2 regions of the Streptomyces sp. NPDC023573 genome follow, and region 2 is predicted to be linked to the other one. Evidence: predicted binding sites of a transcription regulator. Region 2 holds the regulator's gene; the other holds the start of a gene.
What was found. The regulator HspR, encoded in region 2, represses chaperone genes until heat shock. The targets are predictions, from matches to a motif close to TTGAGNNNNNNNNNCTCAA.

Region 1 (15,207 bases), on a different contig from region 2:
GCGGAACGGCCCGCCTCCCAGGGGGAGACGGGCCGTCCGTACCGGCCGTCGGCGTGATGCCACGCCCGTCACAGCATGACGCCTACGCGGCGGCCGGGATCCTCTCCCGCACCCTGGCCGAGGCCGGGGCGAGGGCGATCTCCAGCACCTGGCGGACGTCGGTGACCGGGTGGACGTCCAGCTTCTCCAGCACCTCGGCCGGGACGTCGTCCAGGTCGGCCTCGTTGCGCTGGGGGATCACCACCGTGGTGATGCCCGCGCGATGTGCCGCCAGCAGCTTCTGCTTGAGGCCGCCGATCGGCAGCACCCGTCCGGTCAGCGACACCTCGCCGGTCATCGCCACGTCCGTGCGGACGAGCCGCCCGGAGAGCAGCGAGGCCAGCGCCGTCGTCAGGGTGATACCGGCGCTCGGGCCGTCCTTGGGGACCGCGCCCGCCGGGAAGTGGATGTGCACACCCCGGTCCTTGAGGTCCGCGACCGGCAGCTCCAGCTCCGCGCCGTGCGACCGCAGGAAGCTGAGGGCGATCTGCGCGGACTCCTTCATCACGTCGCCGAGCTGACCGGTCAGGGTCAGTCCGGACGCCCCGGTCTCCGGGTCGGCCAGCGACGCCTCGACGAACAGCACGTCACCGCCCGCTCCTGTCACCGCGAGCCCGGTGGCCACACCCGGCACCGCAGTGCGGCGCTCGGCGGGGTCCTGGGCGGACTCGGGCACGTGGTGCGGCCGGCCGATCAGTCCCCGCAGGTCCTCCTCGGCCACCGTGAACGGCAGCTCCCGCTCGCCCAGTTCGTGCTGGGCCGCGACCTTGCGGAGCAGCCGGGCGACCGCCCGCTCCAGATTGCGCACCCCGGCCTCCCGGGTGTACTCGCCGGCCAGCTTGCGCAGCGCGGACTCGTCGAGCCCGACCTCGTCCTCCTCCAGACCGGCCCGCTCCAGCTGGCGCGGGAGCAGGTGGTCCCGGGCGATGACGACCTTCTCGTCCTCGGTGTAACCGTCCAGCGTGACCAGCTCCATGCGGTCGAGCAGGGCCTCCGGAATGGCTTCGAGGACGTTGGCCGTGGCCAGGAACACGACGTCGCTGAGGTCGAGTTCGACCTCCAGGTAGTGGTCGCGGAAGGTGTGGTTCTGCGCCGGGTCGAGCACTTCGAGCAGGGCGGCCGCCGGGTCGCCCCGGAAGTCCGAACCGACCTTGTCGATCTCGTCGAGCAGGACGACCGGGTTCATCGAGCCGGCCTCCTTGATGGCCCGCACGATGCGACCGGGAAGCGCGCCGACGTACGTACGCCGGTGGCCCCGGATCTCGGCCTCGTCACGTACACCGCCGAGCGCGACCCGGACGAACTTGCGGCCCATGGCGTGCGCGACGCTCTCGCCGAGCGACGTCTTGCCGACGCCGGGAGGGCCGACCAGAGCCAGCACGGCACCGCCGCGCCGGCCGCCGACCACACCCAGTCCGCGCCCGGCACGCCGCTTGCGTACCGCGAGGTACTCGGTGATGCGTTCCTTCACGTCCTGCAGTCCGGCGTGCTCGGCGTCCAGGATCTCCTGGGCACCCTTGATGTCGTAGGCGTCCTCGGTCCGCTCGGTCCAGGGGAGTTCGAGGACGGTGTCGAGCCAGGTCCGGATCCAGGAGCCCTCGGGGCTCTGGTCGGACGCGCGCTCCAGCTTCTCGACCTCCTTGAGCGCGGCCTCGCGGACGTGTCCGGGCAGGTCGGCGGCCTCGACACGGGCCCGGTAGTCGTCGGACTCGTCCTCCGGGTCGCCGTTGAGCTCGGAGAGCTCCTTGCGTACGGCGTCGAGCTGGCGCCGCAGCAGGAATTCGCGCTGCTGCTTGTCGACGCCCTCCTGGACGTCCTTCGCGATGGACTCCGCGACGTCCTGCTCGGCGAGGTGCTCGCCGAGCCACTGGATCGCCAGTTTCAGACGGGCGACCGGGTCAGCGGTCTCCAGCAGTTGGACCTTCTGAGCGGTGGTCTGGAAAGGCGAGTACCCGGAGTTGTCGGCGAGCGCGGAGATGTCCTCGATCTGCTGAACCCGGTCGACGACCTGCCAGGCACCGCGCTTCTTCAGCCAGCTGGTGGCGAGCGCCTTGTACTCCTTGGCGAGTTCGGCGGCGGAGCCTGGGACGGGGTCGGGGACGGATACGTCGATCCTGGTGCCCTCCACCCACAGCGCGTTCCCGGGACCACTGGTCCCGGCGCCGATCCGCACACGGTCACGCGCCCTGATGAGGGCGCCCGGGTCGCCGTCCGAGAGCCGGCCGACCTGCTCGACCGTGCCCCGGACACCGGTCCCGGTGTAATTCCCGTCGATCCGCGGCACGAGGAGCACCTCGGGCTTACCGCCTCCGGGCCGCGCGACCGCCTGCGCGGCCTCGACCGCGGCGCGCACCTCCGCGTCCGACAGGTCGAGCGGCACCACCATCCCGGGCAGCACGACCTCGTCGTCGAGCGGCAGCACGGGCAGGTCGACCGGCGTGGACGCCTTCGACGCATTCGACTCAGCAGTCATGATCTCCCCTTCGGCAGGCAAGTTGAGCTATGTGGGCTCAATGCTTGTGAGCCGCCGAATGTTCCCCGGAGCGTGTTCGCTCTCAGCGATCACTCGATCCCCGACCCCCTCACCTGCGAGGATCCGGTCATGCACGAAGAGGACAAAGGGCTCGCCACGGACGGAACGATCCGTCGCGAGGGGTCCGTCGGCCTCGTGACCGCGCCGTTCGCCCCGGTGGTCGAGGCGGTCCTCGTACGCCTCGCCGGCGCGTTCGGCCCCTCGCGGCTGCACAGCGCCTACCTCTACGGCAGCATCCCGAGGGGCACGGCCATTCCCGGCGTCTCCGACCTGGACCTGCAGGTGGTCCTGCGCGACGGGCCCACCGACGGGGACCGGGCGGCGGCCGGGGAGACCGCCGCCGCCCTGGACGCCGCCTTCCCCGTGATCGACGGGGCCGGACTGCTCCTCTCCACCGTCCGCGACGTGCTCGGCGAAGCGGAGCGCCATGACGCCGGCTTCTTCGTCGCCTGCCTCTGCACACCGCTGCTGGGGGAGGACCTGGCCGCGCGCCTGCCCCGCTACCGGCCGACATCGCTGCTGGCCCGCGAGACCAACGGCGACCTCGCGCTCGTGGTCCCCCGGTGGCGCGCCGACGCCGCCGGAGCCACCACCGACGAGGCGCGCACCAGGCTGAGCCGGCGCGTCGCCCGCCGTCTCGTACGGTCCGCTTTCACGCTGGTCATGCCGGCCTGGGGCGGCTGGACGAGCGACCTGCGGCGGTCCGCCGAGCTGTTCGCGCGCTTCCGCCCGGACGCCCCGGAACGCGCCGCGCAGGTCCGCACGGCCGCCGTCACGGCGCGCGCGCCCTCGCCCGATCCGGCCGTGCTCGCGATGCTCATCGAGGACCTCGCCCCCTGGCTTGCCGCCGAGTACACCTCCGCGCACGGCACGAAGGCGCCGCGCCACGGAGGGTGAGACCGGGCGAATCCGCTGGTCCGGGAGGCCCGCGGCGAGGAAGGATGGATGCCCGGAGAGAACGACCGCCGCCGACCGGAGACCGGAGACCGCACCATGCACGCCCCAGACACCCACCGCCCCGTCGTCCTCGACCGGCGCGAAGGCCCGTTCGGCGAAGTCGTCCTGCGTGAGCACGGCGACAACTTCGAGATCATCGCCAACGGATGCTTCCTGATGGACACCTCCGACGGGCGTTCCGAGCGGCTGCTGATCGACGCGGCGCTCGCCGCGCTGCCCGCCGGCCGGCCGGACCCGTCGGTACTGATCGGCGGACTCGGTGTCGGCTTCTCGCTGGTGCGGGCCTCCGCCGAGCCGCGCTGGGGCCGGATCGCGGTCGTCGAGCGGGAGCAGGCCATCGTCGACTGGCACCTCGGCGGACCGCTCGGCCGGATCTCCGGGGCGGCGCTCTCCGATCCGCGGACGGAGATCCTCCGTACGGACCTCGTCACCCATCTCCGTACGACCACGGAGCGTTACGACGCACTGTGCCTGGACATCGACAACGGCCCCGACTGGACCGTCACCCAGGACAACGGAAACCTCTATTCCTCCGCCGGTCTCGCGGCCTGCCGCGCGCGTCTGACGCCCGGTGGAGTCCTCGCCGTCTGGTCCGCGCAGCCGTCCGCCGAGTTCGGCGAAGCTTTGCGGAATGCCGGATTCCACGCAGTAACGACCGAAGAAGTAGCCGTTGCCCGAGGTGTGCCGGACGTGGTCCATCTCGCACTCAGGGACGGCTGACCCCCCACCCGGTACCCACGACCCCGCCCCACCACGGATCAGGTGGCACAAGTCCGCCGTTCCGTCTCCTTTCCCGTGGGTAACACCTTCACGACGGACAACACCCTGCGTAGCCGAGAGGTGCCTTGTGCCTTTACGCTGCTGACCGGCACAAGGGATCACCGACGAAATCCACAAGCGATAACCGTGCCTCCGGGGGAATGGCCTCCGCGAGAACGGGCAGGGGCGGGGCGATGGAACAGACACACACCACCCACAACGGCGTCGCGGCCACCCCCGGGGCTCAGCGCCGGGTGCTGGTGGTAGAGGACGACGCAACAATCGTCGACGCCATTTCCGCCCGTCTGCGGGCCGAGGGCTTCCTGGTGCAGACCGCACTGGACGGGCCCGCGGCTGTGGACGCGGCCGAGGCGTGGCAGCCCGACCTGATGGTGCTCGACATCATGCTTCCCGGCTTCGACGGCCTGGAGGTCTGCCGTCGCGTGCAGGCTCAGCGGCCCGTGCCGGTGCTGATGCTCACCGCACGCGACGACGAGACCGACATGCTGGTCGGGCTCGGGGTCGGCGCCGACGACTACATGACCAAGCCGTTCTCGATGCGGGAGCTGGCGGCGCGGGTCCACGTCCTGCTGCGCCGGGTCGAGCGGGCCGCGCTGGCCGCGGTGACGCCGCGCAGCGGCATCCTGCGCCTCGGCGAGCTGGAGATCGACCACGCACAGCGCCGTGTCAGGGTGCGCGCCGACGACGTCCACCTCACCCCGACCGAGTTCGACCTGCTGGTCTGCCTGGCCAACACCCCGCGCGCGGTGCTGTCCCGGGAGCAGCTGCTGGCCGAGGTGTGGGACTGGGCGGACGCCTCAGGGACCCGTACGGTCGACAGTCACATCAAGGCTCTGCGCCGGAAGATCGGCGCCGAGCGGATCCGTACCGTGCACGGCGTCGGCTACGCCCTGGAGACACCAGCGCCATGACGCCGCCCGGTTCGGGACTGCGGCCCTTCTCGATCAAGGCCAAGCTGGGCACGCTCGTCGTGGTCTCCGTGTTCATCACGACCGGACTGCTGATCGTCGCCCTGCGGACCAGGACCGAATTCCGGTTCATCACGGTCTTCTCGGTGATCGCCACTCTGCTGATCACCCAGTTCGTCGCTCACGGTCTGACCGCGCCGCTGGACGAGATGCGCGCCGTCGCCCGGTCGATCTCGCACGGCGACTACACCAGACGGGTGAGCGGCGCCGGGCGGCGTGACGAGCTCGGGGACCTGGCGCAGACCATCAACCGAATGGCGGACGATCTGGAGGCGGAGGACCGGCACCGCAAGGAGCTGGTGGCGAATGTCTCCCACGAGCTGCGCACCCCGATCGCGGCGCTCAGAGCCGTCCTGGAGAACGTGGTGGACGGGGTGTCCGCCGCCGATCCCGAGACGATGCGTACGGCGCTGAAACAGACCGAACGCCTGGGCAGGCTGGTGGAGACCCTGCTGGACCTCTCCCGGCTGGACAACGGCGTGGTGGCGATCAAATCGCGCCGCTTCGAGGTCTGGCCGTATCTGTCGGGCGTGCTGAAGGAAGCCAACCTCGCCGCCTCGCATCGCCGGCTCTCCTCCGGCTCGGGCAACCACTCCCGTACGGACGTCCATCTGCACCTCGACGTGTCGCCGCCCGAGCTGACGGCTTACGCGGACGCGGAACGCCTGCACCAGGTGGTCGCCAACCTCATCGACAACGCCGTGAAGCACAGCCCGCCGCACGGGCGGGTCACCGTGCTGGCGCGGCGCGGCGAGTATCCCGAGTCGCTGGAGCTGGAGGTCGTCGACGAGGGCCCCGGCATCCCGGAGGCCGAGCGCCACCGGGTCTTCGAACGCTTCAACCGGGGCCAGGCGCCCTCCCCGCACGGGCCGGGCTCCGACGGCGGCACCGGGCTCGGGCTCGCGATCGCCCGGTGGGCGGTGGATCTGCACGGGGGCCGCATCGGCGTGGCCGAATCCGCCCGTGGCTGCCGAATCCAGGTCACCCTTCCAGGGAGCACCCAGGCGCACGGTTGACCCCGTGTTCGAAGCGGAGGGCCCCGTTCTCCCTGTCGTCCGGGAAAGAGATACGGTCCAGGGGGCCTGAGCGCAGGCCTCGCGTACCCGAAGGGCAGCGGAACCCTGCTTGTTTCCCGCCATTTCATGCGCCGAAACCCGCCTTCAGATGTGATGTGCACGACGAAGACCGGCCCGGCCTGCACGTAACGGCTCGGGAGGCGTAGCCTTGATTTCCGCTGTCCATCACCTTGTGAAGCGGAAGAGGGCGGTTGCCGCCGTGTCGTCTCAGTCCCCCAGTAACTCGAGCATCTCGACCGATCAAGAAGCAGGCTCCGGGTCCAACCCGGCGGCCGCTTTCGGCCCCAATGAGTGGCTCGTCGACGAGATCTACCAGCAGTACCTCCAGGACCCCAGTTCGGTCGACCGCGCCTGGTGGGACTTCTTCGCCGACTACAAGCCGGGTACGACCGGCACGGCGGACAAGCCCGTCCCCGCCCCTGCGGGAGCGGTGACCCCGGCCCCGGCCGCCACCGCCGCGAACAACACCGCTCCGGCACAGGCCGCGACGCAGGCTCCGGCCGCGCCCCCCGCGGCTCCGGCCCAGCCCGCGGCCGCCGCTCCGGCGGCCCCGGCGAAGGCGCCGGCCGCTCCCGCGAAGGCAGCGCCGGCGAAGGCGGCCCCGGCACCCGCGAAGACGGACGCCCCGGCCGAGGCCCCCGCCGGCCCGGAGTACGTGACGCTGCGCGGCCCGTCGGCCGCCGTCGCGAAGAACATGAACGCCTCCCTGGAGCTGCCGACGGCCACGTCGGTCCGCGCCGTGCCGGTGAAGCTGCTCTTCGACAACCGCATCGTCATCAACAACCACCTGAAGCGCGCCCGCGGCGGGAAGATCTCCTTCACGCACCTCATCGGGTACGCGATGGTGCAGGCCCTCAAGGCCATGCCGTCGATGAACTACTCCTTCGCGGTGAAGGACGGCAAGCCGACCCTGGTCAAGCCCGAGCACGTCAACCTCGGCCTGGCCATCGACCTGGTGAAGCCGAACGGCGACCGCCAGCTGGTCGTAGCGGCCATCAAGAAGGCCGAGACGCTCAACTTCTTCGAGTTCTGGCAGGCCTACGAGGACATCGTCCGCAGGGCCCGCGTCGGCAAGCTCGGCATGGACGACTTCTCCGGGGTCACCGCCTCGCTGACGAACCCCGGCGGCATCGGCACCGTCCACTCGGTGCCCCGCCTGATGCCCGGACAGGGCCTCATCATGGGCGTCGGCGCGATGGACTACCCGGCGGAGTTCCAGGGCACCTCGCAGGACACGCTGAACAAGCTGGGCATCTCGAAGGTCATGACCCTGACCTCGACGTACGACCACCGGGTCATCCAGGGCGCCGCGTCCGGCGAGTTCCTGCGCGTCCTGTCCCAGCTGCTGCTCGGCGAGAACGACTTCTACGACGAGATCTTCAAGGCGCTGCGCATCCCCTACGAGCCGGTCCGCTGGCTCAAGGACATCGACGCCTCGCACGACGACGACGTCACCAAGGCCGCGCGGGTCTTCGAGCTGATCCACTCCTACCGGGTCCGCGGCCACGTCATGGCCGACACCGACCCGCTGGAGTACCGCCAGCGCAAGCACCCCGACCTGGACATCACCGAGCACGGTCTCACCCTGTGGGACCTGGAGCGGGACTTCGCGGTCGGCGGTTTCGCCGGCAAGACGATGATGAAGCTCCGCGACATCCTCGGCGTCCTGCGTGAGTCGTACTGCCGCACCACCGGCATCGAGTTCATGCACATCCAGGAGCCGAAGGAGCGCAAGTGGCTCCAGGACCGGGTGGAGCGTCCGCGCCCGGCTCCGGAGCGCGAGGAGCAGCTGCGGATCCTGCGCCGCCTCAACGCCGCCGAGGCGTTCGAGACGTTCCTGCAGACCAAGTACGTCGGCCAGAAGCGGTTCTCGCTGGAGGGCGGCGAGTCCGTCATCCCGCTGCTCGACGCGGTCATCGACTCCGCCGCCGAGGCCCGCCTCGACGAGGTCGTCATCGGCATGGCCCACCGCGGCCGGCTGAACGTCCTCGCGAACATCGTCGGCAAGTCGTACGCGCAGATCTTCCGGGAGTTCGAGGGCAACCTCGACCCGCGGTCGATGCACGGCTCCGGGGACGTCAAGTACCACCTGGGCGCCGAGGGCACCTTCACCGGTCTGGACGGCGAGCAGATCAAGGTCTCGCTGGCCGCCAACCCCTCGCACCTGGAGGCCGTCGACCCGGTCCTCGAGGGCATCGCCCGCGCCAAGCAGGACATCATCAACAAGGGCGGCACGGACTTCACTGTCCTGCCCGTCGCGCTCCACGGCGACGCGGCCTTCGCGGGCCAGGGCGTCGTCGCCGAGACGCTCAACATGTCGCAGCTGCGCGGTTACCGCACCGGCGGCACCGTGCACGTGGTGATCAACAACCAGGTCGGCTTCACCGCCGCCCCGGAGTCCTCGCGCTCCTCGATGTACGCCACGGACGTGGCGCGCATGATCGAGGCGCCGATCATCCACGTCAACGGCGACGACCCGGAGGCCGTGGTGCGTGTCGCGCGCCTCGCCTTCGAGTACCGGCAGACGTTCAACAAGGACGTCGTGATCGACCTCATCTGCTACCGCCGCCGCGGTCACAACGAGGGCGACAACCCGGAGTTCACCAACCCGCAGATGTACACCCTGATCGACAAGAAGCGCTCGGTGCGCAAGCTCTACACCGAGTCCCTCATCGGTCGCGGCGACATCACGCTGGAAGAGGCCGAGCAGGCTCTCCAGGACTTCCAGGGCCAGCTGGAGAAGGTGTTCGCGGAGGTCCGCGAGGCCACCTCGGCGCCGTCCCAGCCGCACGTCCCGGACGCGCAGGCGGAGTTCCCGGTCTCCGTGAACACCGCGGTGTCCTCGGAGGTCGTCAAGCTGGTCGCCGAGTCGCAGGTGAACATCCCCGACGGGATCACCGTGCACCCGCGCCTCCTGCCGCAGATGCAGCGCCGCGCCGCCTCCGTGGAGAACGGCACGATCGACTGGGGCATGGGCGAGACCCTGGCCATCGGTTCGCTGCTCATGGAGGGCACCCCGGTCCGGCTCGCCGGCCAGGACACCCGCCGTGGCACGTTCGGCCAGCGCCACGCGGTCCTCGTCGACCAGAAGACCGGCGAGGACTACACCCCGCTGCTCTACCTCTCCGACGACCAGGCCCGGTACAACGTCTACGACTCGCTGCTCAGCGAGTACGCGGCGATGGGCTTCGAGTACGGCTACTCGCTGGCCCGTCCGGAGTCCCTGGTCATCTGGGAGGCGCAGTTCGGTGACTTCGTCAACGGCGCGCAGACCGTCGTGGACGAGTTCATCTCCTCGGCCGAGCAGAAGTGGGGCCAGACGTCCGGCGTCACCCTGCTGCTCCCGCACGGCTACGAGGGTCAGGGCCCGGACCACTCGTCCGCCCGCCCGGAGCGTTTCCTGCAGATGTGCGCGCAGGACAACATGACGGTCGCGATGCCCACGCTCCCGTCGAACTACTTCCACCTCCTGCGGTGGCAGGTGCACAACCCGCACCACAAGCCGCTGATCGTCTTCACCCCGAAGTCGATGCTCCGCCTCAAGGCGGCCGCGTCGAAGGCGGAGGAGTTCACCACGGGCGGCTTCCGTCCGGTCATCGGTGACGAGTCGGTCAAGGCGGAAGCGGTCCGTAAGGTCGTCTTCGTCTCGGGCAAGCTCTACTACGACCTGGACGCCGAGCGCGAGAAGCGTGGCGACACGGAGACGGCGATCATCCGTCTGGAGCGCCTGTACCCGCTGCCGGGTGCGGAGATCCAGGCCGAGATCGCCAAGTACCCGAACGCCGAGAAGTACCTCTGGGCCCAGGAGGAGCCGGCGAACCAGGGTGCGTGGCCGTTCATCGCGCTCAACCTGATCGACCACCTGGACCTGGCCGTCGGGTCCGACGTCCCGCACGGTGAGCGCCTGCGCCGCATCTCGCGTCCGCACGGCTCGTCCCCGGCGGTCGGCTCGGCCAAGCGCCACCAGGCCGAGCAGGCACAGCTGGTCGCCGAGGTCTTCGAGGCCTGATCAGCGGCTGTACGCCATCGAAGGGCCCGGCCCCGCGAGCATCTCGCGGGGCCGGGCCCTCGCGCTTTCCGGCCTCGTTATTCTGGTCGTATGTACTTCACGGACCGTGGCATCGAGGAACTTGAGAAGCGGCGCGGCGAGGAGGAGGTCACCTTCGAGTGGCTCGCCGAGCAGCTCCGTACGTTCGTCGACCTCAACCCCGACTTCGAGGTCCCTGTCGAGCGCCTCGCGACCTGGCTGGCCCGCCTGGACGACGAAGACGAAGACGAATAGCCGAGTAGCCGGCAGTCACCGTCCCGGGCTTCCGCCGCCCGCGTCCCTGAAGCGGTTGTACGCGAGCCCCAGCAGGCCCTGCACGAGAAGGACGAGGCCGGCGGCGAGCCAGCCGCCGCTGCGCCGGCGGGCACCCCAGAGGGTCAGCGGCAGGCCCGCGGCGACCTGTCCCGCGGCCACGGCGCGTGCCCTGGGGCCGACTACCCAGGGGCCGAGGCTGCCGCTCTCCACGGCGTCGAGTTCCACGCGCACGGCGTCGCGCCAGCCGGCCCATTCGATCTGTTCCGCCTCCGGGTGGATCCCGGCGACCGAACGCAGCCGGTCGGCGGGCTCCCCGGGTGTGAGACCGGTCGGCAGGCCGACCCCGGCCCGGGTGAGGACGGCGAGCAGTCCGCGCAGCCGGGCGTCGGCGTCCGCCCCCGGGTCCTCGCGGGTGAGGGCCTCCAGCGCCTGGACGTCCGTGACGGGGTCGAGGCCCAACCGGAGTGCAGACGTCCGCATGGCTTCCTCCTCGGCGGCCGGGGTGCCGTCGGCGAGCCAGGTGTAGCCGACCGGGCGGCGGAAGCCCGAGGCGAGGGTGTAGCCGGAGCGGTCGCCGTCCCACCACAGGGCGAGCACCGGCCAGACGGATCCCACGGCGAGGGCGGTGGCCCAGCCGCCGACGACCCGGTCGACGGGTTCGACGCCTCCGCCGGCCGCCGTGGGCCCGGCGGCCGGTGCGCCTCGGTGGCCTTCGTGGGTGTCCTTCCGCCAGGGCTTCCCTTCGGGGACGAGCACGCTCCAGCCGTCCCCCGCGGGCAGGAGCAGCATGCGCTCCCGCAGGAGATGGGCCACGGGCCGTACGGTCTCGGGGTCGGCGCGGCACAGAAGCAGGGCGCCCACGGATGTCGCGGTCATGTCCCACACGCTAGGTCAGTTTGCCCATATATGAACCATTGGCGACCCATCCTCACCCTCCCATCGGCACCCGTTCCGGCTGCCCCTTGACTTCCTCGATCCGCGATATATCGTGTTCTCAGTAAGACGCGATATGTTGCGTCGCGCCACCCAGTGGGAGGTCAGATCCATGCCCGAGTCGACGTGGACCGTCGCCGAGCCCCAGAAGCTCGCCTTCGACGCCCCAGTGACAGCACTCAACGTGCGCATCGTCGACGGCATGGTCAATGTCGTCGGCACCGACGAACCGACCGCCCGGCTGGAGGTCGCCGAGATCGACGGGCCACCCCTGGTCGTCACCCTGGAGGGCGGGACCCTCACCGTCACCTACGAGGACCTGCCGTGGCAGGGCCTCCTGACCTGGCTCGACCGCAGGGGCCCGCACCGCAGCGCCGCGGTCTCGCTCGCCGTGCCGGCCGGCGCGGCGGTGGAGGTCGGTGTCATCGGAGCGGAGGCGGTCGTCTCGGGAATCCAGGGCCGCACGGAGCTGCGCGGCATCTCGGGGGACAGCACCCTGGTGGGGCTCTCCGGAGTGGTCAGGGCCGAAACCGTGTCCGGCAGCCTGGAAGCCCAGACCGTCACCGGAGACCTCCGCTTCCAGTCCGTGTCGGGCGACCTGACGATCGTCGAGGGCGCCGGCACATCGGTCCGGGCGGAGTCCGTCACCGGTCACATGGTGCTGGATCTCGACACCTCACCGAAGCCGACGGACATCCGGCTGACCTCGGTGTCCGGCGAGATCGCCATCCGCCTTCCGCACCCGGCGGACGCGAAGGTCGAGGCGAACACCGCGAGCGGGACCGTCTCCAACGCCTTCGACGATCTACGGGTGGGCGGTCAGTGGGGCGCGAAGAAGATCACCGGCACGCTGGGAGCGGGCACGGGGAAGCTGAAGGCGACCACCGTCTCGGGTTCCATCGCCCTCTTGCGCCGCCCACCGGCCCAGGACAACCAGCAGGACGCCGAGCCCACCGGAAAGGTGCTCTGACATGGCTCCCGTATTCGCCCACGGCCGTCTGCGCCTGTACCTCCTCAAGCTGCTGGACGAGGCTCCCCGCCATGGTTACGAGGTGATCCGGCTCCTGGAGGAACGCTTCCAGGGGCTGTACGCCCCGTCGGCGGGCACCGTGTATCCGCGGCTGGCCAAGCTGGAGGCCGAAGGCCTGGTCACCCATGCCACCGAGGGCGGCCGCAAGGTCTACTCCATCACCGACGCCGGTCGGGCCGAGCTGGCGGGGCGCGGCGGCGAACTGGCCGATCTGGAGCTGGAGATCCGCGAGTCCGTCTCCGAACTGGCTGCCGAGATCCGGGACGACGTGCGAGGAGCGGCAGGCCAGCTCCGCAGCGAGATGCGCGCGGCGGCTTCCGAGTCCCGCCACACCTCCGGCGGCGGCAAGGGCGGCTGGGACCCCGGCTTCGGGGACAAGGAGGCGTGGCGCACGGCGAAGGAGGAGCTGCGCAAGGCCAAGCAGGAGTGGAAGGAACAGGCCCGCAGGGCGAAGGACGAGTCACGCAAGGCCCGCGAGGACGCGGACCAGGCCCGCCGTCAGGCTCAGGAAGCGCACGAGAAGGCACGGGAGCAGATGCAGAACGCCGCGCGCCAGGTCCAGGAACACTTCGCACGGGGCGACTGGCCCGCAGGAGTGCGGGACGGGCTGGCCGAGATCACCGGCCAGCTGGGCAACTTCGCCAGGACCGGCGCCTGGCCGACGTACAGCCGTCCGGCGCCCGAGGAGCCGGACGTCGAGTGGGCCGCCGATGCCACGACCACCGGTGACCCGGCCCGGGACCTGGACCGCCTGCTGGACCGGTTCCGCGACGACATCCGTGACGCGGCCCGGGATCACGGCGTCACCGAGGCGCAGCTGTCGGAGGCGCGCGGCCATCTGGCCTCGGCCGCGACACGTATCGGTTCGCTGCTGCGGTCATCGGCCGAGGAGGAGAAGGGCGCCTCCGGCACGTCCTGACCCCGTGCGCGGTCCGGCCGGAGGCGGCCCGGCCGGACCGTGCCGCCCGGTCGTCAGCTCGCCCGGGCCTGGCCCTGCCCGCCGTCGCCGTACAGCGCGCGTTCCACCGTCGCGTAGGTGGCACCGTGATCGGCGAGCACATCGGCGACGACGCCCGGGCAGGCGGTCAACGCCAGCAGCAGGTGCTCCTCGCCGATGAAGCGGTCGCGCCGGCCGAGGGCGATGCGCAGGGACTTCTCCAGGATGCCCTTGGCACCGCCGGTGAAGGTGCGGCGTCCGGACCACCGGCGCCGGTTCCCGCGGTCGCCCGCGAGGACTCCTTCGCCGTGGGCGTCCTCGACCCGGGCCACGATCTCGGCTATGTCGATACCGATGCCGGCGAGTGCCTCCGCGTCGGCCCTGGTGAGCCCGCCTCGGCGGCGGGCCTCACCGAGCGCGGCCTCCATCGAGGCGCGCCGGTCGGTGAGTCCGAGGGCGCTGACGGCGAAGGACGCCCGGCTGCCCTCCTGGTCCAGCAAGGAGAGCAGGAGGTGTTCCTCGGTGACGGAGTCCGCTCCGGCCTGCTCGGCGTGGGTCACCGCGCCGGTCACGGTGGCCCGGGCTCCCACGGTGAATCGCTCGAACATCAATGCCTCCCGTACTTCTTGTGCACGGCCTGCCTGCTGACACCCAGCTCGGCAGCGATCTCCTGCCACGACCAGCCCTGGACGCGGGCGCTCCTCACCTGGACGGCTTCGAGTTGTTCGAGCAGCCTTCGCAGCGCTGCCACCGCCCGCAGCCCGACGCGGGGGTCATGGTCGCCGGCACGCGCGGCGAGATCCGTTGCTTCGGTCATGACGTCAACTTACGTTGACAAACGGCCTCCGTCAACCGTCGTTGACAAGGTCGGTGGCGAGGCGGGCGTGACGCTCCACGTCGTACCGTGTGTCCCCGTAGCGGAGCTTCTGCCGCTCGATGCCCTCCGGGGCGAAGCCGGCCCGCAGGGCGACGGCGCAGGAGGCGGGATTGTTCGTCCTGTGCCCGAGCTCAAGCCGGTGGAGGCTCAGTTCACCGAAGGCCCAGCAGACCGACGCCCGTACGCCCGCGAGCGCGATGCCCCTCCCCCGCGCTGTCTCGACGGTCCAGTACGAGACCCAGCCGGTGCCGTGGACGTGGTTCACCGCCGCCACGGCCACCGAGCCGAGCGCGGCTCCGTCGCGGACGACGGCCCATGTGTACGCACTGCCGGCCGCCCGCTCGCCCTCACGGGCGGCGATCCATTCCAGCGCCTCGGCGGTGGTCGTGACGGGCCGTCCGGCCTGACGTGCCATCTCCTCGGACGCGAAGGCGCGGAGCACGGCCGGAGCGTCCTCGGACCGCCAGGGCCGCAGCGACAGCCCTTCCGGCGTCAGCAGTTCCGCGACCGGCCGCTTCACGACGTGGTGAGCACGATCTTCCCGAAGAGGTCTCCGGCGGCGAGCCGCTCGAAGCCTTCGCGGGCCCGGTCCAGCGGCAGGGTCTCGTCGATCACGGGCCGCACACCGGTGGCCGCGCAGAACGACAGCAGGTCCTCCAGCTCGTCCTTGGAGCCCATCGTGGAGCCGACGATCCTGAGTTCCAGGAAGAAGATCCGGGTCAGCTCCGCGTGCGAGGGCCGGTCTCCGCTGGTGGCACCCGAGATGACCAGGGT
Region 2 (15,207 bases):
GGCCCGGCAGCACCCCTGGAACGCCGGAGCGGCCGGTCCTGCCCCCGAGGCAGGTCCGGCCGCTTCCGTGGTGGGAGACAGCTACTGGACGGGTTCCGGTTCCGGCTGGTCGGCCGTCTCCGCGTCGCCCGCCGGGTCGGCGGGTGTCTTCACCGACTCGAGGAGCAGCTGGGACACGTCGACGACCTGGATCGACTCCTTGGCCTTGCCGTCGTTCTTCTTGCCGTTGACCGAGTCGGTCAGCATGACGAGGCAGAACGGGCAGGCGGTGGAGACGATGTCCGGGTTGAGGGAGAGGGCTTCGTCGACGCGCTCGTTGTTGATGCGCTTGCCGATCCGCTCCTCCATCCACATCCGGGCACCACCGGCGCCGCAGCAGAAGCCGCGCTCCTTGTGGCGGTGCATCTCCTCGTTCCGCAGACCCGGGACCTTCGCGATGATCTCGCGCGGAGGCGTGTAGATCTTGTTGTGACGGCCCAGGTAGCAGGGGTCGTGGTACGTGATCAGGCCCTCGACCGGCGTCACCGGGATCAGCTTGCCCTCGTCCACCAGGTGCTGGAGCAGCTGCGTGTGGTGGATGACCTCGTACTCGCCGCCGAGCTGGGGGTACTCGTTGGCGATGGTGTTGAAGCAGTGCGGGCAGGTCGCGACGATCTTCTTCGACGACTTCGGCTTCTTCGTCTCCGGCTCGTCGTCATCTTCACCGAACGCCATGTTCAGCATCGCGACGTTCTCCTGGCCGAGCTGCTGGAACAGCGGCTCGTTGCCCAGGCGGCGGGCGGAGTCACCGGTGCACTTCTCGTCGCCGCCCATGATCGCGAACTTGACGCCCGCGATGTGGAGCAGCTCCGCGAAGGCCTTCGTCGTCTTCTTGGCCCGGTCCTCGAGGGCGCCCGCGCAGCCGACCCAGTACAGGTAGTCGATCTCGCTGAGGTCCTCGACGTCCTTGCCGACGATCGGGACCTCGAAGTCGACCTCCTTGGTCCACTCGACGCGCTGCTTCTTGGCGAGCCCCCAGGGGTTGCCCTTCTTCTCCAGGTTCTTGAGCATCGTGCCCGCCTCGGACGGGAACGCGGACTCGATCATCACCTGGTAGCGGCGCATGTCGACGATGTGGTCGATGTGCTCGATGTCGACCGGGCACTGCTCGACGCACGCACCACAGGTGGTGCAGGACCAGAGGACGTCCGGGTCGATGACGCCGTTCTCCTCGGCCGTGCCGATCAGCGGGCGCTCGGCCTCCGCGAGGGCGGCCGCGGGGACGTCCTTGAGCTGCTCCTCGGTGGCCTTCTCGTTCCCCTCCATGTCCTTGCCGCCGCCGGCCAGCAGGTACGGCGCCTTGGCGTGCGCGTGGTCGCGCAGGGACATGATCAGGAGCTTCGGGGAGAGCGGCTTGCCCGTGTTCCAGGCGGGGCACTGCGACTGGCAGCGGCCGCACTCGGTGCACGTGGAGAAGTCGAGGATGCCCTTCCAGGAGAACTGCTCGACCTGGGAGACACCGAAGGTGTCGTCCTCGCCCGGGTCCTCCCAGTCGATCTCCTTGCCGCCGCTGGTCATCGGCTGCAGCGCGCCGAGAGCGACCTCGCCGTCGGCGTTCCGCTTGAACCAGATGTTCGGGAAGCCGAGGAAGCGGTGCCAGGCGACGCCCATGTTGGTGTTGAGCGAGACCGTGATCATCCAGATCAGCGAGACGCCGATCTTCACCATCGCGGTGAAGTAGATGAGGTTCTGGAGGGTGCCGAGCGCGAGGCCCTTGAAGGCGAGCACGAGCGGGTACGAGACGAAGTACGCGGCCTCGTAGCCCTCGACGTGGTGGATCGCGCCCTCGAGACCGCGCAGGGTCAGGATCGCCAGGCCGATGACGAGGATGACGTACTCGACGAAGTACGCCTGCCAGGCCTTGGAGCCGGCGAATCGGGACTTGCGGCCGGCCCGGGAGGGCAGGTTCAGCAGTCGGATGGCCATCAGCGTGACGATGCCGAGCACGGTCATGATGCCGATGAACTCGATGTACAGCTCGAACGGCAGCCAGCTGCCGACGAACGGCAGCACCCAGTCGGCCTGGAAGAGCTGTCCGTACGCCTGGAGCAGCGTCGGCGGCAGTGTCAGGAAGCCGATCGCGACGAACCAGTGGGCGAAGCCCACGATCCCCCACCGGTTCATCCGGGTGTGGCCGAGAAATTCCTTGACCAGGGTGATCGTGCGCTGCTTGGGGTCGTCGGTGCGGCTGCCTGCCGGCACCGGCTGTCCGAGACGGACGAACCGGTAGATCTGCGCGACTGCTCGGGCGATGAGCGCAACGCCGACGACAGTCAGCACCAGCGACACGATGATCGCGGCGAGTTGCATTTGGGGGCTCCTCGGGCCTGCGAGGGTGGGATCCAGCGCGTACATGCGATTACTAAGCAGTAACTTAATCAGTCTGTGCTGACACTATCCACTTATTCCGCCACGCTGTAGCCGGGCAGGCGGTGATCTGTGTCGCTCAGGTGAGCCTTCCCCGGACGTCGCAGTCGCCGGAGCGCCGCACCCAGGGGGATGCGTACGGAGTGCGCCAGGATCGCCAGGTCCAGCCCTGTTCCATGATGCTCTGCGTAGTGCGCGTCCAGGAGGGCGGGTTCGTCCCAGGGCATCCCTGACCGGGCGCGCACCTGGGCCAGCCCGGTCAGGCCGGGGCGGACGCTCTGGCGCCGGCGGGCCGCGGTGGCCTCCAGGAGGGCGGCCTCGCCCGGGGTGAGAGGTGCCGGGCCGACCAGGGAGAGCTCTCCCCGTACGACGTGGGGCAGCCGGGACAGCAGGTCCAGCCGGAGCCGCCGGGTGCGCAGGGAGCGCAGTTCGAAGGGGCGGCCGCCCAGGCCCACCCGGATCTCGCGCCTCCGTACGCCTCTCCCGTCATGGGGTGGCCGGACGGCCAGGGCCAGCGCGGCGAGGGCGAGTGCGGGGGCCGTCAGAAGCAGCAGCGCCGAGCCGAGGGCCAGGTCGAGGGCCCGTTCGGCCGTCATGGCCGACAGAGGTCCGGTGATCCGCCTGGCCGCCATGGTCGTCAGGGCTCCGGCGGCGCGTCCGGCCGTCACGGTTGCGCGGCCGATCCCGGGGAAGGGGCCGGTGGCGGACCGGGACGGTCCTGCCGCCGGTGACGGGGCAGGGTGCCGTCTCCTTCGTTCCGCAGTCTGCTTCGCGTTCCGCATGGCACCTGCCCGGAGTCGATGACGGGACGGTATGACCGTCTCGATGCATTTTGTGACAGAACGATCCCACGGTGCGATGGTGGGTGGGGGGCGTGTGACGTGTGACGCGTGGTGGTGTCGCGGATCGGGGCGGTCGCTGCGGGCTTCTTTCACCATCCGTAGGCGTATAACGCCTGTTCATAGGGCCGCGAGCACATAAGTTGAGCGTAAGTGGCTCAGGTCCTTTGACTCCGGGGTGGGTGTCATGCATCCTTGAGTCAGATCCACTCAAGTAGTCAGTTGGAGGAATTGAAATGGCACGTGCGGTCGGCATCGACCTGGGCACGACTAACTCCGTCGTCAGCGTTCTCGAAGGCGGCGAGCCCACCGTCATCACCAACGCCGAAGGCGCCAGGACCACGCCGTCCGTCGTCGCCTTCGCGAAGAACGGCGAGGTTCTGGTCGGCGAGGTCGCCAAGCGTCAGGCGGTCACCAACGTCGACAGGACGATCCGTTCGGTCAAGCGCCACATGGGCACTGACTGGAAGATCGAGCTCGACGGCAAGAACTTCAACCCGCAGCAGATGAGCGCGTTCATCCTGCAGAAGCTGAAGCGCGACGCCGAGTCCTACCTGGGCGAGAAGGTCACCGACGCGGTGATCACCGTCCCGGCGTACTTCAACGACTCGGAGCGCCAGGCGACCAAGGAGGCCGGTGAGATCGCGGGCCTGAACGTCCTGCGCATCGTCAACGAGCCGACCGCCGCCGCGCTGGCGTACGGCCTCGACAAGGACGACCAGACGATCCTCGTCTTCGACCTCGGTGGCGGCACCTTCGACGTGTCCCTCCTGGAGATCGGCGACGGCGTCGTCGAGGTGAAGGCCACCAACGGTGACAACCACCTCGGTGGTGACGACTGGGACCAGCGGGTCGTCGACTACCTGGTGAAGCAGTTCGCCAACGGGCACGGTGTGGACCTGTCCAAGGACAAGATGGCTCTCCAGCGTCTCCGCGAGGCCGCGGAGAAGGCGAAGATCGAGCTCTCGTCCTCGACCGAGACCACGATCAACCTGCCCTACATCACGGCGTCCGCCGAGGGCCCGCTGCACCTGGACGAGAAGCTCACGCGCTCGCAGTTCCAGCAGCTGACCGCGGACCTCCTGGACCGCTGCAAGAACCCGTTCCACAACGTCATCAAGGACGCGGGCATCCAGCTCTCCGAGATCGACCACGTCGTTCTCGTCGGTGGCTCGACCCGTATGCCGGCCGTCGCCGAGCTCGTCAAGGAGCTCACGGGCGGCCAGGACGCCAACAAGGGTGTGAACCCGGACGAGGTCGTCGCCATCGGTGCCTCGCTCCAGGCCGGTGTCCTCAAGGGCGAGGTCAAGGACGTCCTGCTCCTCGACGTGACCCCGCTGTCCCTCGGCATCGAGACCAAGGGAGGGATCATGACGAAGCTCATCGAGCGCAACACCACGATCCCGACCAAGCGTTCCGAGATCTTCACGACGGCCGAGGACAACCAGCCGTCCGTGCAGATCCAGGTCTACCAGGGCGAGCGCGAGATCGCGGCGTACAACAAGAAGCTCGGGATGTTCGAGCTCACCGGTCTGCCGCCGGCCCCGCGTGGTGTGCCGCAGATCGAGGTCGCCTTCGACATCGACGCCAACGGCATCATGCACGTCGCCGCCAAGGACCTCGGCACCGGCAAGGAGCAGAAGATGACCGTCACCGGCGGCTCCTCGCTGCCGAAGGACGAGGTCAACCGGATGCGCGAAGAGGCCGAGCAGTACGCCGACGAGGACCACCGCCGTCGCGAGGCCGCCGAGTCGCGCAACCAGGGCGAGCAGCTCGTCTACCAGACGGAGAAGTTCCTCAAGGACAACGAGGACAAGGTCCCCGGTGACGTGAAGACGGAGGTGGAGACCGCGCTCACCGAGCTGAAGGAGAAGCTCAAGGGCGAGGACACCGCCGAGATCCGCACCGCCACCGAGAAGGTCGCCGCCGTCTCCCAGAAGCTGGGTCAGGCGATGTACGCCAACTCCCAGTCCGAGGGTGCGGCACCGGGTGCCGAGGCGCCGGGTGACGGCCAGGCCAAGGCCGCTGACGACGACGTCGTCGACGCCGAGATCGTGGACGACGAGAAGGACACGAAGGGCGGTGCGGCGTGACCGAGGAGACTCCGGGCTTCGACGAGAAGCCTGACGTCCCCTCCGGCGCCGATGCCGACGACGCCGAGCCGAAGGCCGCCTCCCCCTCCGAGGAGGAGGCGGCGGCCCCGGCCGGGGACGTACAGCAGACAGCGGCCCTGACGGCCCAGCTGGACCAGGCCCGCACCGCGCTCAACGAGCGTACGGGCGACCTCCAGCGGCTCCAGGCCGAATACCAGAACTACCGTCGTCGGGTCGAGCGTGACCGGGTCACGGTCAAGGAGATCGCCGCGGCGGGTCTCCTGACCGATCTCCTGCCCGTGCTCGACGACATCGGCCGGGCGCGCGAGCACGGCGAGCTCGTCGGCGGCTTCAAGGCCGTGGCCGAGTCGGTGGAGACGGTCGTCGCGAAGATCGGCCTCCAGCAGTTCGGCAAGGAGGGCGAGCCCTTCGACCCGACGATCCACGAGGCCCTGATGCACTCGTACGCGCCGGACGTCACCGAGACGACCTGCGTGGCGATCCTGCAGCCTGGGTACCGCATCGGGGAGCGCACCATCCGCCCCGCGCGGGTGGCCGTGGCCGAACCGCAGCCGGGCGCCACGCCCGCGGCGGCGAAGGAAGAAAAGGCAGACGACGAGGAGAGCGGTGGCACCGAAGAGGTCTGACATTCCGTCCGACCACAGCGGTGAACACCGACGGGGCGTGCGGCCGGCCACAGGGCCGGCCGCACGGCCGATCGTCCGGAAGGAGGGACGTCGATGAGCACGAAGGACTTCGTCGAGAAGGACTACTACAAGGTTCTCGGCGTCCCCAAGGACGCCACCGACGCCGAGGTCAAGAAGGCGTACCGGAAGCTCGCCCGCGAGTACCACCCGGACGCCAACAAGGGTGACGCCAAGGCCGAGGAGCGCTTCAAGGAGATCTCCGAGGCGAACGACATCCTCGGCGACCCCAAGAAGCGCAAGGAGTACGACGAGGCGCGCGCCCTCTTCGGCAACGGTGGCTTCCGGGCCGGCCCCGGCGGTGCGGGCGGCAACTTCAACTTCGACCTGGGCGACCTCTTCGGGGGCGCCCCGGGCGGTGGCCAGGGCGCCGGCGCCGGTGGTTTCGGCGGAGGCGGCGGTGGCGGCCTGGGTGATGTCTTCGGCGGCCTGTTCAACCGCGGTGGCGCGGGCACCCGTGTCCAGCCGCGCCGTGGCCAGGACATCGAGTCCGAGGTGACGCTCAGCTTCACCGAGGCGGTCGACGGGGCCACGGTCCCGCTCCGGATGTCCAGCCAGGCCCCCTGCAAGGCGTGTTCGGGCACCGGCGACAAGAACGGCACCCCGAGGGTCTGCCCGACATGCGTCGGCACCGGCCAGGTCTCGCGGGGCACGGGCGGCGGGTTCTCGCTCACCGATCCCTGCGTCGACTGCAAGGGCCGGGGCCTCATCGCCCAGGACCCCTGCGAGGTCTGCAAGGGCAGCGGCCGTGCCAAGTCGGCCCGCACGATGCAGGTCAGGATCCCCGCGGGCGTCTCCGACGGCCAGCGGATCCGGCTGCGCGGCAAGGGCAGCCCCGGCGAGCGCGGCGGCCCGGCCGGCGACCTCTACGTCGTCGTCCACGTCGACGCCCACCCGGTCTTCGGCCGCAAGGGCGACAACCTCACCGTCACCGTGCCCGTCACCTTCCCGGAGGCGGCGCTAGGCGGCGAGGTGAAGGTCCCCACGCTCGGCGGACCCCCGGTCACCCTGAAACTCCCGGCCGGCACGCCCAACGGACGTACGATGCGGGCCCGGGGGAAGGGTGCCGTGCGCAAGGACGGCACCCGTGGCGACCTCCTGGTCACCGTCGAGGTGGCCGTGCCCACGGACCTCGGCGCGGACGCCCAGGACGCGCTGGAGGCCTACCGGAAGGCGACCGCGGGGGAGGACCCGCGGGCGGAGCTGTTCCAGGCTGCGAAGGGAGCTTGAGATGGACGGCCGTCGACGCAATCCGTACCAGCTGACCGACGAATCACCGGTCTACGTGATCTCGATCGCGGCCCAGCTCTCGGGCCTGCACCCGCAGACACTGCGCCAGTACGACCGTCTCGGCCTGGTCTCGCCCGACCGCACGGCCGGGCGCGGCCGGCGCTACTCGGCCCGCGACATCGAGCTGCTGCGCACCGTGCAGCAGCTGTCGCAGGACGAGGGCATCAACCTCGCGGGCATCAAACGCATCATCGAGCTGGAGAACCAGGTCGCCGCGCTGCAGCAGCGCGTCGCCGAGCTCTCGGCGGCGGTGGACGGCGCGACCGTGGCCATGCAGCAGCGCGAGGCCCAGGTGCACGCCTCCTACCGGCGTGATCTGGTGCCGTACCAGGACGTGCAGCAGACGAGCGCACTGGTGGTCTGGCGGCCGAAGAGGCCGAAGGACTGAGCCGGCCGCGAAGGGCCCGCCCCCGAGTCTCATGACTCGGGGGCGGGCCCTTCGCGCGTGGCCGCGGCGTCCTTCACGATGCCGGACCGCACGATGAGGACGCCCAGATGGGTCCGGCTGGTGGCGCCCAGGACCTGCATCAGCCTGGCGATGTGGGAGCGGCAGGTGCGGACGCTGATGCCCAGCCTGCGGGCCACCGCGTCGTCGACATGGCCCTCGCCGAGGAGCCGGGCGATGCTCTGCTGGACGGCCGTGATCTGGGTGCCGGGTGCGGGCACGGGCAGTTGCCGCCCGAAGGGCGTGGCCTGGGCCCAGAGGACCTCGTAGACCTGGATGAGGTAGTCGACCAGGGCGGGGTGCCGTATGCGGAGTGCGGTGCGGCGGTCGGGCGCCGCCGGGACGAACGCGACGGTCCGGTCGAAGATGATCAGTCGTTCCACGGTCTGCTCCGTGGTACGCACCTGCAGGTGCTCGGGGGAGATCTGGTCGAGGTAGCCCCTGACGGTGGTGCTGTAGCGCGCCGGGTGCTGGTAGATGTGCCGTAGGCGGGCTCCACGGGCGATGGCCGTCCTGGCGTTGGCGATTCCCCGCTCCATCCCCTCCCGGGGGCGGTCGCTGCCCGGCTGGGCCGTGAGGACCTGTTCGGTGACGACGGAGGTGGCCTCCCGCAGGGCCTCCTCGATCACCGGTCTGCCCTCCAGGACCGTGAACGCCAGGTCGGGGTCGGCGCTGGCGACGGACGACAGGGGTGCCAGCGACCGGCTGAGCGCCGCGGCGAGCTGTACACGCTCGTCGAGTTCGCGGGTGATCGGCTGAAGCAGATGGGCCAGGGCCGCGGACGGGGGGACGGGGCGCATCCACGCGAAGTCGGCCGGGTCGGGCTGGACCAGGCCCATACCGGCCAGGCAGGGGGCGGCGGCGAGAGCGGTGCGGGTGATGCGGCCCGCGACGACGGCTTCCTCGTACAGCCGCAGGCCGGTGGCGCAGAGCTCTCTCGGACCGTGCGAATGCTGTGTGTTCACGTCATCCGTGACGATTTGACGACCCCTCACTTCGTGCACTGCAACAAGATGACCGTGGCGCGTACGCGGCTGCGAAGGGAGTGTGGAGGTGCGGGGGGCGCGCGGTCATGAGTCCTGGTCCAGGATTCCTGACCGCGCGATCAGATAGCCCAGCTGAGCGCGGCTCGTGCTGCCGAGGGTGGCGGACAGCTTCGCGACGTGCGCCCGGCAGGTTCGGACGTTCATTCCGAGACGGCGGGCGATCGAGTCGTCCACATGTCCCTCGACGAGGAGTTGGGCTATGGAACGCTGGACACCGCTGATGCCCTTGGTCGGCGGGTCGTACTGGAGCTCGCCGAGCAGGGGGGACGCGCGGCTCCACAGCTGCTCGAAGACCTTCACCAGGTAGTTGACGAGCCCTGGGTGGCGGAGTTCGAGGGCGACCTGGTCGTCGTTCTGGGCGGGTATGAAGGCCACGGTCCGGTCGAAGACGAGGAGGCGCTCGATGAGCTCCTCCAGGGTGCGGATCTCCACCTTGTCGTTGGCCAGGCGCGCGGCATAGGCGAGCGTGCCCTGGCTGTGCCTGACGGTGTGCTGGTAGAGGGTGCGCATGCTGACGCCCCGGTCGACCACCGACAGGGCGCGTTCCAGGCCTTCGCTGAGACGGTCCTCGCCCCGGTCCCCGCCCGGCTGGACGGTGAGGACCTCCGTGCGGCATTCCGCGGTGGCGAGATCGAGTGCGGCGTTGATCCTGTTGCCGCCCTCCAGCACGGTGATGGCGTGGGTGGTCGGCGGGTCCTGGGCGCTGATGTCCATGAACGGCTCGAAGGACTCCGCCAGCTCGACGGAGCGCCGTCGGCGGTCCTTGATCTCCCGTTCGATGGGGTGCAGGCGCTGGGCCAGCGCCGCGGACGGCGGGACGGGCCTGAGCCAGGTCGTGTCGTCCGGATCGGGATGGAGGAGGGCGAAGTCCATCAGGCAGGGGGCGGGGCCGACTTCCGCGCGGGAAATCCGTCCGGAACGCAGGGCGCTCGCGTAGAGGCGCTTTCCCTCGTCGCATAGGTCGGTGATCCCGTGAGGATGTGCCCCTGTTGTGTCGTTTGTGGTCATATCTACACCCCCCAGGTTCCTGAACATGCAGGAACATGATGCATCGTCCTGGTGGCGTTGTGTGGCCCGGGTGAGACATCGTCGTGGATGCGGGGGAGAGGAATCCACAAGTGAGGACGAAGCCGACTATGGATAAGCGAAAGCTTCGCTCGGTGCTTGCTGCCGCTTTCGTCGCGGCCCTGGCCTTTGGCGTGGCGGGCGGCGTGGCCGGCAGCGCATCCGGGCCCGGTGAGATCAGCTGGTCGGAGCGGGCAGCAGGGGCGGATGAGATCAGCTGGTCCGTACGGGCGGCCGACGCACCCGGTGAGATCAGCTGGGGCATGCCGACGGCAGCCGGGGACGAGATCAGCTGGAGCGCTCCGACAGGCGCCGCAGGCGCATGACCACCCCACCGGACGACCGCACCTTCCGGCGGGAGATGGCCACGGCATATCGCTCAGGGTGGCACTTCATCGATCTGCTCACGGCACTTACCCGCCAGGGCGATTCGTTGATGGTCACCCTGTTCGGAGAGCCGATTGTCGTCGTGATGGAAACGGATGACGATATCCGCGCCTATCGCTGTCTACGCCGGCCACGCGGAGCACCGCAACCGGTTCGCTGTGCCGTGAGGTACGGCATGATTTTCGTAAATCTCGATCAGCGCGACCATGAACTGTTCGAGCAAGAAGAAGCCATTTCCGCCACCCCCCGCAGTGCCTGAACGATTCCCCCGTCGTTACATATCGTTCCGGCACTTCCCCCACACAGCGGCGCCATCGTGACCTGAACACGATGGCGCCGTTGTGCTGGCCGGAATTGGCCCGGCATGCATTCCTAGGCGTTTCCGAGTGCCCTGTCGACGGCGATCTCGATGACGACCCGCTCCGGGTTGGGCCGCGGGGTGCGCTCGTAACGCTCCGCGTAGCGGCGTACGGCGTCCTGGACCTCCTCGGGCTCGGTGCGGACCACCGCCCGGCCCTCCAGGGTCGCCCAGCGGCGCCCCTCCATCTGGCAGACCGCGACCCGCGCGCCCCCGGGGCCCGCCGCCAGGACGTGGGCCGCCTTCCTGGTGTTCCCTCCGGTGATGACGCGGGCGATCCGCGTCTCCGGGTCGTAGGTCACCCCCACGGGCACCACATGCGGTGTGCCGTCCGGGCGGAGCGTGGTCAGGGTGCACACATGGCGCTCCCGCCAGAAGGTGAGGTATCCGGGGCCGGGGTTGCGTACGTCAGGCATGGGGCCAGCCTAGAGAGAGGGCATACGGAGGAGACGCGGGGACGCCGTATCGGCCTTGAGTGGAATAGACTCAACTTTGTACCCGTTGTTCGAGTCATAGTTCCGTGAAGCCCCAGCACGAGGAGGAGACAGCGCCCGTGGACGCCGAGCTGACCAACAAGAGCCGGGACGCCCTGAACGCGGCCACCAGCAGGGCCGTCAAGGACGGTCATCCCGATCTGACCCCCGGGCACCTGCTGCTTGCGCTGCTCGCGGGTGAGGACAACGCGAACATCATCGATCTCCTGGCAGCCGTCGAGGCCGATCAGGTGGCCGTGCGCGAGGAGGCCGAGCGGCTTCTGGGCTCGCTGCCCAGCGTGACCGGCTCGACCGTCGCCCCGCCGCAGCCGAGCCGCGACATGCTCGCCGTCATCGCCGACGCCGACCAGCGCGCCAAGGAGCTCGGCGACGACTACCTCTCCACCGAGCACCTGCTGATCGCCCTCGCGGCGAAGGGCGGCCGCGCCGGTGAGATCCTCGACGGGCAGGGGGCAAGCGCGAAGAGGCTCCTGGACGCATTCGAGAAGAGCAGGGGAGGGCGCCGGGTGACCACTCCCGACCCCGAAGGCCAGTACAAGGCGCTGGAGAAGTTCGGCACCGACTTCACGGCCGCCGCCCGCGAGGGCAAGCTGGACCCGGTCATCGGCCGTGACCAGGAGATCCGCCGGGTCGTGCAGGTGCTGTCGCGCCGCACGAAGAACAACCCCGTGCTCATCGGTGAGCCCGGTGTCGGCAAGACGGCCGTCGTCGAGGGTCTCGCCCAGCGCATCGTCAAGGGCGACGTGCCCGAGTCCCTTCGGAACAAGCGGCTCGTCTCCCTGGACCTCGGCGCGATGGTCGCGGGCGCCAAGTACCGCGGCGAGTTCGAGGAACGCCTCAAGACCGTCCTCTCCGAGATCAAGGAGAGCGACGGGCAGGTCATCACCTTCATCGACGAGCTGCACACCGTCGTCGGCGCGGGAGCCGGCGGCGACTCCGCGATGGACGCGGGCAACATGCTCAAGCCGATGCTCGCCCGTGGTGAGCTCCGCATGGTCGGCGCCACCACGCTGGACGAATACCGCGAGCGGATCGAGAAGGACCCGGCCCTGGAGCGCCGCTTCCAGCAGGTCATGGTCGCCGAACCGTCCGTCGAGGACACCATCGCCATCCTCCGTGGCCTCAAGGGCCGCTACGAGGCGCACCACAAGGTCCAGATCGCCGACTCCTCGCTGGTGGCCGCCGCGACGCTCTCGGACCGCTACATCACCTCCCGGTTCCTCCCCGACAAGGCGATCGACCTCGTCGACGAGGCGGCCTCCCGGCTCCGCATGGAGATCGACTCCTCCCCTTTGGAGATCGACGAGCTCCAGCGGTCCGTCGACCGTCTGCACATGGAGGAGCTGGCGCTCAGGAACGAGAGCGACGAGGGCTCCAAGCAGCGCCTGGAGAAGATCCGCCGCGACCTCGCCGACAAGGAGGAGGAGCTGCGCGGTCTCACCGCCCGCTGGGAGAAGGAGAAGCAGGGTCTGAACCGCGTCGGTGAGCTCAAGGAGCGCCTCGACGAGCTGCGCGGCCAGGCCGAGCGCGCCCAGCGCGACGGTGACTTCGACACCGCATCCAAGCTGCTGTACGGGGAGATCCCCGGCCTGGAGCGGGAGCTGGCCGAGGCCGACGAGGCCGAGCAGGAGGCCGCCCAGGACAAGGACACCATGGTCAAGGAGGAGGTCGGCCCGGACGACATCGCCGATGTCGTCGGAGCCTGGACCGGGATTCCGGCCGGACGCCTCCTGGAGGGCGAGACCCAGAAGCTGCTGCGGATGGAGTCGGAGCTGGGCAGGCGGCTGATCGGCCAGACCGAGGCCGTGCGCTCCGTGTCGGACGCCGTGCGGCGCACCCGTGCGGGCATCGCCGACCCCGACCGGCCCACCGGTTCGTTCCTCTTCCTCGGCCCGACCGGGGTCGGAAAGACGGAGCTGGCCAAGGCGCTCGCGGACTTCCTGTTCGACGACGAGCGGGCCATGATCCGCATCGACATGAGCGAGTACGGCGAGAAGCACAGCGTCGCCCGGCTCGTCGGTGCCCCGCCCGGCTACGTCGGCTACGAGGAGGGCGGCCAGCTCACCGAGGCGGTCCGCCGGCGCCCGTACAGCGTCGTGCTGCTGGACGAGGTGGAGAAGGCCCACCCCGAGGTCTTCGACATCCTGCTCCAGGTGCTCGACGACGGCAGGCTCACCGACGGCCAGGGCCGGACGGTGGACTTCCGCAACACCATCCTGGTCCTCACGTCGAACCTCGGCAGCCAGTTCCTGGTCGATCCCCAGATCGATCCCGAGGCGAAGAAGGAGCGGGTCCTGGACGTCGTACGGGCCTCGTTCAAGCCGGAGTTCCTCAACCGGCTGGACGACCTGGTCGTCTTCTCCGCCCTGTCCGGAGACGAGCTGGCCCACATCGCGGGGCTCCAGGTGGCCCGTCTCGCCGGCCGGCTGGCCGACCGGCGGATCCAGCTCGACGTCACCCCGGACGCCCTGTCCTGGCTGGCCGAGGAGGGCAACGACCCGGCGTACGGCGCCCGGCCGCTGCGCAGGCTCATCCAGACCGCGATCGGCGACCGGCTCGCGAAGGAGATCCTCGCGGGCGAGGTCAAGGACGGGGACACGGTCCGGGTGGACCGGGCCGGCGACGGACTGATCGTGGGCACCGCGGCCACGACGAAGACCCTGTAGGCGGTAGCGGGTGACCTGTGCCCCCGGCCGGACGACGTCGCGTCCCGGCCGGGGGCACACGTGTGTGCCATCCGTTCGCATTGATGTGTGCATCCAGCACGCACTGCCGGTGGGACCCGTCCGCCAAATTGAGCCGAAAATTTACATTCCGTGGCTGAATGGGAGACGGAACCAGCTTTTTGTACCGGGGTGATACATATCTGTGCGCTCGGGCGGAACCCGCGGGACGGGCTCTCGGGTGATCGTGTTCCGCGCAATATCGGGACACTCCGGGCCCTTTTCTTTGTGGCGGGGAAGGGTTCTCCGAATTACGGAGCCGGTAAGGTACGCGCATGACGGAGCGAATACCCGGTGAGCAGAGTGCGGAGCCGAACGATTGCAGAAGTGACAGCCTCATTCGCCTGAGCGAATTTCGTACGCTGTGGGCGGCTTTTGCTCAGTCCGTGCTGGGTGACCAGCTGGCGAGGGTGGCGCTGTCGCTGCTGGTGTTCGAACGCACCGAGTCGGCCGGCTGGACCGCGGCGACCTACGCCCTGACGACGCTGCCGGCCCTGCTGTCCGGGGTGCTCCTCTCCGGGCTGGCCGACCGGTTCCCCCGGCGTACGGTCATGATCAGCTGCGACCTGGTGCGTGCCGTCCTCGTGGGGCTGATGGCCCTGCCCGGTACGCCCTTGCCGCTGCTCGCCGGGCTGCTTGTGCTGGCACAGCTCGCCGAGGCGCCCTTCGGGGCGTCGCAGGGCGCCCTGATGCCGGCGGTCCTGGGCGAGCGCCTGTACGAGCGGGGTCAGCGGGTCATGCTGGTCACGCACCAGGCCGGACAGCTGGTCGGCTTCGCCGCCGGCGGGGTGCTCGTCGTGTGGCTGGGCAGCCATCTCTCCCTCGGGCTGAACGCGGCGACGTTCCTGGTCTCCGCGGTCCTGATCAGGGTGGGTGTGAAGGCGAGGCCGGTGGACAAGGACGCCGACGCGCCGCCGAAGCGCATGCACACCCAGGTGCGGAAGGCCGCCGCACTGATCTGGTCGGACCCCCGGCTGCGGTCGCTGGTCGCGCTCGGCTGGCTGGCCGGGTTCATCGTGCTTCCGGAGGGCCTGGCCGCACCCTTCGCCGAGGAGGCCGGCGCGACCGCCGCTTCGGTGGGGCTCCTGCTCGCCGCGCACCCCGCCGGCATGGTTCTGGGCGCGGCGTTCCTGGGCCGTGCCGGCTTCGACGTGGAGCGGCGCCGTCGGCTGCTCGGGCCGCTGGCGGTGGGTGCCAACCTCCCGCTGGTCGTCTACTGGGCGGGCCCCGGTGTGGGGGTGGCCCTGCTGGTGCTGGTGGTGTCGGGTGTCTGTTCCGCCTACCAGATCACCGCGGGGGCGACCTTCGTGCTGCTCACTCCGGCCGACCAGCGCGGCCAGGCGCTGGGACTGGCCAG

Region 1: the regulator HspR is predicted to act here: its motif matches at 2,535-2,553, upstream of lon (endopeptidase La).

What each region holds. Positions count from the first base shown of each region.
Region 1 is NZ_JBVHKB010000005.1:479,150-494,356, forward strand. It holds gene lon (endopeptidase La) at 83-2,512, opposite strand; gene ACZ32T_RS19190 (nucleotidyltransferase domain-containing protein) at 2,642-3,469, shown strand; gene ACZ32T_RS19195 (spermidine synthase family protein) at 3,566-4,249, shown strand; gene ACZ32T_RS19200 (response regulator transcription factor) at 4,483-5,220, shown strand; gene ACZ32T_RS19205 (HAMP domain-containing sensor histidine kinase) at 5,217-6,293, shown strand; gene ACZ32T_RS19210 (multifunctional oxoglutarate decarboxylase/oxoglutarate dehydrogenase thiamine pyrophosphate-binding subunit/dihydrolipoyllysine-residue succinyltransferase subunit) at 6,553-10,362, shown strand; gene ACZ32T_RS19215 (DUF6104 family protein) at 10,453-10,635, shown strand; gene ACZ32T_RS19220 (hypothetical protein) at 10,651-11,532, opposite strand; gene ACZ32T_RS19225 (DUF4097 family beta strand repeat-containing protein) at 11,702-12,559, shown strand; gene ACZ32T_RS19230 (helix-turn-helix transcriptional regulator) at 12,561-13,538, shown strand; gene ACZ32T_RS19235 (Clp protease N-terminal domain-containing protein) at 13,592-14,164, opposite strand; gene ACZ32T_RS19240 (sigma factor-like helix-turn-helix DNA-binding protein) at 14,164-14,373, opposite strand; gene ACZ32T_RS19245 (GNAT family N-acetyltransferase) at 14,405-14,953, opposite strand; gene ACZ32T_RS19250 (zinc-binding dehydrogenase) at 14,950-15,207, opposite strand, start outside.
Region 2 is NZ_JBVHKB010000004.1:415,676-430,882, forward strand. It holds gene ACZ32T_RS15775 ((Fe-S)-binding protein) at 82-2,349, opposite strand; gene ACZ32T_RS15780 (sugar transferase) at 2,442-3,038, opposite strand; gene dnaK (molecular chaperone DnaK) at 3,482-5,338, shown strand; gene grpE (nucleotide exchange factor GrpE) at 5,335-5,985, shown strand; gene dnaJ (molecular chaperone DnaJ) at 6,079-7,272, shown strand; gene ACZ32T_RS15800 (heat shock protein transcriptional repressor HspR) at 7,274-7,720, shown strand; gene ACZ32T_RS15805 (helix-turn-helix transcriptional regulator) at 7,750-8,757, opposite strand; gene ACZ32T_RS15810 (helix-turn-helix transcriptional regulator) at 8,848-9,831, opposite strand; gene ACZ32T_RS15815 (hypothetical protein) at 9,960-10,214, shown strand; gene ACZ32T_RS15820 ((2Fe-2S)-binding protein) at 10,211-10,534, shown strand; gene ACZ32T_RS15825 (pyridoxamine 5'-phosphate oxidase family protein) at 10,648-11,049, opposite strand; gene clpB (ATP-dependent chaperone ClpB) at 11,187-13,793, shown strand; gene ACZ32T_RS15835 (MFS transporter) at 14,126-15,207, shown strand, end outside.